DNA from 3 places in the Nocardioides sp. S5-5 genome. Region 2 is predicted to be linked to each of the others. Evidence: riboswitches for the same ligand, from Rfam matches in the RefSeq annotation. Region 2 holds a riboswitch; each other region holds the start of a gene.
What was found. Region 2 has a riboswitch for cobalamin ahead of ACUP6Y_RS23745 (ribonucleoside-diphosphate reductase subunit alpha). Riboswitches for the same ligand answer to the same signal wherever they lie in the genome.
Positions count from the first base shown of each region.

Region 1: it holds a riboswitch for cobalamin, as region 2 does, so the genes downstream of both, ACUP6Y_RS09170 (nitrite reductase) here and ACUP6Y_RS23745 (ribonucleoside-diphosphate reductase subunit alpha) in region 2, are expected to answer to the same signal.
Region 3: it holds a riboswitch for cobalamin, as region 2 does, so the genes downstream of both, cobN (cobaltochelatase subunit CobN) here and ACUP6Y_RS23745 (ribonucleoside-diphosphate reductase subunit alpha) in region 2, are expected to answer to the same signal.

Region 1 is NZ_CP199913.1:1,944,618-1,946,871, forward strand. Features, by position in the region: gene ACUP6Y_RS09165 (precorrin-8X methylmutase) at 1-461, opposite strand, end outside; gene ACUP6Y_RS09170 (nitrite reductase) at 458-1,294, opposite strand; cobalamin riboswitch at 1,363-1,531, opposite strand; gene ACUP6Y_RS09175 (Nif3-like dinuclear metal center hexameric protein) at 1,568-2,254, shown strand, end outside.
Region 2 is NZ_CP199913.1:4,906,778-4,909,031, forward strand. Features, by position in the region: gene ACUP6Y_RS23745 (ribonucleoside-diphosphate reductase subunit alpha) at 1-906, opposite strand, end outside; cobalamin riboswitch at 1,013-1,229, opposite strand; cobalamin riboswitch at 1,329-1,523, shown strand; gene ACUP6Y_RS23750 (ABC transporter substrate-binding protein) at 1,586-2,254, shown strand, end outside.
Region 3 is NZ_CP199913.1:1,911,833-1,914,086, forward strand. Features, by position in the region: gene ACUP6Y_RS09050 (hypothetical protein) at 1-199, opposite strand, end outside; gene ACUP6Y_RS09055 (helix-turn-helix domain-containing protein) at 192-551, opposite strand; gene ACUP6Y_RS09060 (hypothetical protein) at 591-1,133, opposite strand; cobalamin riboswitch at 1,150-1,269, shown strand; gene cobN (cobaltochelatase subunit CobN) at 1,305-2,254, shown strand, end outside.

The sequences.
Region 1 (2,254 bases), 2.0 Mb from region 2:
TCCAGCAGGTGGAAGAGCGCGGTGGGTGCGTTGCCGATCGCGACGACGGCGCCGTCGAGGAGCGGCTCCCACAGCGATACGGCGGCCGCGGTGCGGGTCGTCGACCACGCCCGCGCCAGCGCGGGGACCCGCTCGTCGGTGAGGAAGCAGTGCACCGGGTTGTCGGCGGGCAGCCGGCCGGCGGTGATGCCCATGGCGACCATCCGGGCGTCGCACAGGATCGGCGCGCCGGCGTTCAGCGCGGCCCGGGCGGCGGGCACCAGCCGCGGATGGACGACCAGATCTCGCACCAGGTCGGTCTGCCCGCTGCCGTGGATCATCCGGACCGCGACCCTCTCCGCCTCGGCGGGGACCCCGGACAGGTCCGACTCGCGGCGGATGGTCGCGAACGAGTCGACGTAGATCGCCGGCCCGTCGGCGATGTAGTCGTAGCGGCGCGGCGGAGCGGTGGGGTCGGTCATTCAGCTTCCTCGGGGACGAGTACGCCGTGCCACGGCGTGACGATCACGGTCGGTGCGGCCCAGGCCGCGATGGTCGGGGCGTCCAGCCCGTCGTCGGGTACGGCGACATGCCGACCGCCCGCGACCGGGCCGAACGGGAGCGGGCCGGTCGCGACGGTGGCGCCGGTGGCGGCGGGCGCGGGCGCGGTGAGCGGGACGGACAGCTCGGGGACGTGCCACGGCGCGTCGGGTCCGGTGCCGCGGGCGGCCAGGAACGCCCGGGCCAGCGTGACCAGGGCGGCGGGCGCGTCGGCCAGAGCCCCGATCTCGCCCCAGCACACGCCGACCCGCAGCTGCGCGGTGCCGGCGTCCAGCGCGACCAGGCCGAGGTCGAGGTGCTTGTCGGCGAGGTCGCCGCGGCCGTCGTCGAGGGTGAACAGGAAGCGGCCCGGCAGCCCGGCCAGCGCGGCGTCGGCGAGCAGCAGCGCGTCGAGCGCGGCGAGCACCGGGCGCAGGTCGGCGCGGCCGCCGGCCAGCCCGGTCTGCGGCGAGACCAGCACGTTGCGGACCCGGTCGTGGGAGCGGGACGGCAGCAGGCCGGTCCGCTCGAGGGCGGCCAGCGCGGGGCCGGCCAGCAGGCCGGACGAGGTCAGGGGCATGGCGCGGACCTGGAGGTTGGCGCGGCCGGTGACCCGGACCCGGCCGTCGCCGTACTCCTCGGCGACGGCGGCCAACGCCCTCAGCGCCGAGACCGGCACCCGGCCGCCGGGCACCCGGATCCGCACCAGGCCGCCGTCGTCGGCCGGCCACGGGTGGACCACGCCGGGGCACCGGTCGGGGCGGCTGCGGGCCATGTGCGCCAAGTGACGGAGTCCTTCGAGGCCGGGGCTCCTCGCGATCGCCCCACATCGACCTCGCGACGGTCGGGCCGCAAGGGCCAGCAGGTCTTCGGACTCGGGATCATCCGGTTCGGAGCGTCTTCCCAGACCCCGGGAGGTCCAGTGACATCGTGCTCCGGCCGTCACCCACACCGCTGCGCGTCAGTCCCGGACTCGCACCGGGTTCCCTTCGCTGGCACCGGCACCATAGCAACCGCCCGCCGCGGCCCTCTCGGTAGCCTGACCGCCATGCCCTCGCTCAAGGACGTCGTCGACCTGGTCCACGGCTGGTACCCGCCCGCGACGGCCGACAGCTGGGACGCCGTCGGGCTCGTGTACGGCGACCCCGAGCAGCCCGTGAAGAAGGTGCTGCTGGCGGTCGACCCCACTCCCGAGGTCGCGGCGGAGGCCGCGGACTGGAAGGCCGACCTGCTGCTGGTCCACCACCCGCTCTTCCTCAAGGGCGTCCACGGCGTCGCGGCGACCACCCCGAAGGGCCGCACCCTGCACACGCTGGCGAAGGCCGACTGCGCGCTGCTGACCGCCCACACCAACGCCGACCAGGCCGTCGGGGGCGTGTCCGAGGCGTTCGCGGTCGCCCTCGGCCTCAAGGACCTCGCGCCGATCATCCCCGCGTCGGGCGAGCCCTGCGACAAGCTCACGGTCTTCGTCCCGGCCGACGCGGCCGCACCGGTGCGGGCCGCCGTCGCCGAGGCCGGAGCGGGCCAGATCGGCGACTACGACTTCGCCTCCTTCACCAGCGCACCCGGCGAGGGCCGGTTCCGCCCGCTCGACGGCGCGACGCCGATGATCGGGACCGTCGGTGAGCTGGAGACGGTGGAGGAGGTGCGGATCGAGGTCGTCCTGCCGCGCGCCCGCCGGGCGGCCGTGGTCCGCGCGATGCTGGCGGCCCATCCCTACGAGGAGCCGGCGTAC
Region 2 (2,254 bases):
ACAGGCGGCGCCCTTGCGGCGGCCGCCCTGGTTGACCGCCGCCACCGACGAGTCGAGGGTGCGCAGGAAGGGCACGATCCCGTTGGACTGACCGTTGGTGCCACGGATCAGCGCGCCGCGCGAGCGCACCCGGGAGAAGCCGATGCCGATGCCGCCGGCGAACTTCGAGAGCTGCGCGACCTGCGTGTAACGGCTGTAGATCGACTCCAGCTCGTCGCGCGGGCTGTCGACCAGGTAGCACGACGACATCTGCGTGTGCCGCGTGCCGGAGTTGAACAGCGTCGGGCTGCTCGGCAGGTAGGCCAGGCTCGACATCAGCCGGTAGAAGCCGATCGCCTCGGCCGGCGTACGGGACAGGCCGCAGGCGACGCGGAGCAGGAAGTACTGCGGCGTCTCGATCACCAGCCGCGCCGTGGGGTGGCGCAGCAGGTAGCGGTCGTAGACCGTGCGCAGGCCGAAGTACTCGAACCGACGGTCCGCATCCTCGTCGATCGCGAAGTCGAGCTTGCGGGCGTTGTCCTTCACGAACCGCGCCGTCTCGTCGCCGATCACGCCCTCGGCATGGCCCAGCGCGACCGACTGACTGAAGGAGGCCACGCCCTGGTTGCGGACCTCCTTGTCGATGTAGCCCGCCAACAGCCGGGCCGCGAGCTTCGAGTACGCCGGCTCCGCAGCCGTGAGCTCGGCCGCGGTCTGGATCGAGAGCCGGTCCAGCTCGGCGGTGGTCGCGCCGTCGTACAGGCCGCTGATGGTGCGGGTCGCGACCCGCATCGGGTCGACGTCGGGCAGGTCGGCGCTGACCCGGTCGACGGCGCGCACGATCTTGGTGACGTCGACGCGCTCGGTCTCGCCGTTGCGCTTGCGCACCGTCATGGTGGTGCGGGTGGGTGACTCGGTGACGGTCACGGTGTTCTCCCCTCGGAGTCTGGCTCGCGAGGGGACGACAGCGGGGCGGCGCCGACGCGCCTGCTCAGCCGTCGGCCTTCCCACGAGGCCTCGGACCACCGCACCCGGCGGGTGCGGCGCGCTGGCAGGTCTTCGGACTCGCGGGCGTCTCCTCGAAAGGAGTCCTACTGGCCGTCGCTTCCCAGGTCGCACATCGCGACCCAGTGCTGTGTGACGGCGGTCGTTCCCACTCACCGCTGCGGGGCAGTCCCGGACTTCCACCGGGTTCCCTCTTGCCTCCGCGCCCCTGGCTGGGGCGAGGAACCAGCTACGAGAACCACCATATGTAGGGGTCACCCAGATTCGTGGGACCTAGATCTGGTGTCGGCGCGTCGGCTGCGGCAGAGGTGAGATATCCCACCAAGAACGTCGGGCCGGTGCGTGCTAGCGTCCGCCTCGCCAGTCAACTCACACCCGTGAGCAGGGAACCCGGTGCGAATCCGGGACTGACGCGCAGCGGTGAGGGTGACGGGCGGGGCACTGAGCAATCAGGGCAAGCCACTGGACGCACGACGGTCCGGGAAGGCGCTCCGTCCGATCGATCCCGAGTCCGAAGACCTGCTGGCCGTGGATCTCGAGGGTCCGCGACACACCCGCACAACAGGCTTCGCGCAAGAGCCTCGGACTGAAAAGAGCGACCATGTCCTCGACCCGTCGTACCCGTTTCCTGGCTGCCCTCGCGGCGCTCCCCCTGCTCGCCGGATGCGCCGGCGCGCCGGAGGCCGAGAGCAAGGGACCGACCGCCACCGGCTTCCCCGTCAAGGCCGGCAGCTGTGGCTTCACCTCCACGATCAGCGCGCCGCCGGAGCGCGCGGTCACCATGAACCAGGGCGCCACCGAGGTGATGTTGGCCCTCGACCTGTCCGACCGGATGGCGGGGACGGCGTACCTCGACGACGCGGTGCCGGAGAAGTGGAAGGCGGCGTACGACGCCGTGCCGGTCCTCTCCAAGGAGTACCCCGACAGCGAGACCCTCCTCGAGGCCGAGCCGGACTTCGTCTACGGCTCCTACGCCAGCGCCTTCGGCGACGAGGCCGCCGGCCCGCAGGACGAGCTGGAGAAGCTCGGCGTCGGCTCCTTCCTCTCGCTCTTCGGCTGTGGCGAGAACAAGCCCAGCGCCGACGTCTCCTTCGACTCGGTGTGGGACGAGATCGAGACCGTGGCCGACGTGTTCGGCGTCCCGGAGCGGGCCGAGGCGCTGGAGGACGAGCAGGAGAAGGCGCTCGACGAGCTCGCCGCGAGCAAGCCGGGCGCGGGCCTCGACGTGTTCTGGTTCGACTCCGGCGACAAGGAGGCGTTCGCGGGCGCC
Region 3 (2,254 bases), 2.0 Mb from region 2:
CGTCAGGAAGGAGGGACAGGACACGCGCCGCGTCCTGCTTGGGCAACAGGATGTTGAGGTCGATGTCCTGAGTCGAGCGCGGCTCCGTCACGTGGTAGGCCAAGGCGAGGGCGCCGCCGATCGCCGTCCGGATCCCGTCTGCTTCGAGTCGCTGCTGCACCTCGACCGCCCGCTGGAGCACCACGACGTGGTCAGGCATCGACAGACACCTTCCTCCAGACGTCATGGGGGAAGGTGAGTGGGCCACGGTCGCGGCGCGGCAGCGCCATGCCGAGGGCGGCCACCCTCACGAGTATCTCGGCCTTCTCCTGGGCGTTCGGCACGGTCCATCGCTGTGGTGCGCGCCCCGACTTCTCGACGTAGTCGACGTGGAAGCCGGCGACGTCGACGGCCCGAAAGAAGATGTCGACCCGAGGCTCGCGCCGGCCCCGCTCGTAGGCGCTCAGCACGCTGGCCGTGATCCCCAGCCGGGCGGCCATCTCGGCCTGGCTGAGCCCAGCGCGCTGTCGCAGGCCGAGCAGGTCGGTGCCCCGCGGGGGTCGTTCGTCCATGAGCGGCATACGCCCATCTTAGCGTTTTCGCTAAGTCGATCAAGGGGTGTCGCCGAGGCGCCAGGTGAACTCCTCGGCCGGGATGGCGAAGGCCGCCCAGCCGGCGGAGCTCCAGGCCTCGACGGTCGCCCGCGCCCAGGCGGGATCGGCGGCCTCGACGATGTCGACCTCCGTGCTCGCCGGGCTCGGTGCCGGCGGCCCCAGCGGCTGGCCGCTGATCGGGTCGGCGAGGCCGTCCGCGCCGTCGACGCAGGTCACCCGGCGCAGGCCGATGCCGAGGCGCCGCTGGTGCTCGGCCAGGCTGAGCGCGGCGATGCCCGCGGCGCCGTACCCGACGACGGAGACGTGGTCCGGTGGATGCACGGCCGATTGGCGGGCGTAGCGGACCGAGCGGAGCAGGTCGCGTCCGTCCGCCCAGGTGGGTACGACGACGCGGACCCCGCCGCGGGTGGCGATCCGGCTCGCCAGGGCGCCCACCGCGTCGGCGTCGGTGCGGACCGCGGGGTGCCACAGGAGGAGGGTGTCCAGGTTGGGGTGGCCGTGAACGGCCACGTGGATGCCGGGCGCCTGCTGATCCTGCATGGGACCACCGTAGGCTGACTCCCCACAGGTCCGCGGTGCAGGAACCCGGTGTGAGACCGGGGCGGTTCCGCCACTGTGACCCCGTCGCCCTCGTGGCGGCGGGCAGCCAGACACTGGCCGCGGACACACCTACCGATGAGGGGCGCGAACCCCGAGGAGGCTTTGAGCGTCATGGCGCGCATCGCACTGCTGTCCACGTCCGACACCGACCTGCTGTCCGCGCGGGCCAGCGGCGCCGACTACGGCTGGGCCAACCCGGCGCGCAGCGACCTCGCCGCGCTCGTGCTGCTGGCCACCGGCGCCGACCTGGTCGTCGTCCGGCTGCTCGGCTCCCCGCAGCAGTACGACGCCGAGCTGGCCGCGCTGCGCGCGACCGGCCGCCCGCTCGTGGTGCTCGGTGGCGAGCTGACGCCGAGCGCCGAGCTGATGGAGGCCTCGACGGTGCCGGTCGGGATCGCGGCGGAGGCGCACCGCTACCTCGCCGAGGGCGGCCCGCGCAACCTCACCGAGCTGCACCGGTTCCTGTCCGACACGGTGCTGTTGACCGGCGAGGGCTTCGAGCCGCCGGAGGTGATCCCGGCGTGGGGGCTGGTCGAGCGGCCCGCGGTGGCCGGGGACCGGGCCACGGTGGGGGTGCTCTTCTACCGGGCGCACCAGGCCAGTGGGAACACCGCGTTCGTGCATGCGCTGTGCGACGCGATCGACGCCACCGGCGAGGCGGTCGGGGTGCCGATCTTCGCCGGATCGCTGCGGGCGGCGCCGGACGAGCTGTTCGCCGCGCTCGGCGACCTCGACGCGCTGGTCGTCACGGTGCTGGCGGCGGGCGGCTCGACGCCGGCCTCGGTCAGCGCGGGTGGCGAGGACGAGACCTGGGACGTGGAGCGGATCGCCGCCCTCGACATCCCCGTCCTGCAGGGGCTGTGCCTGACCAGCAGCCGCGCCGAGTGGGAGGCCTCCGACGACGGCGTCACCCCACTCGACTACGCCAACCAGGTCGCCATCCCCGAGTTCGACGGGCGGATCAGCACCGCGCCGTTCTCGTTCAAGGAGCTCGACGAGGCCGGGCTGCCGTCATACGTCGCTGACCCGGAGCGGGCCGCGCGGGTGGCCGGGCTCGCGGT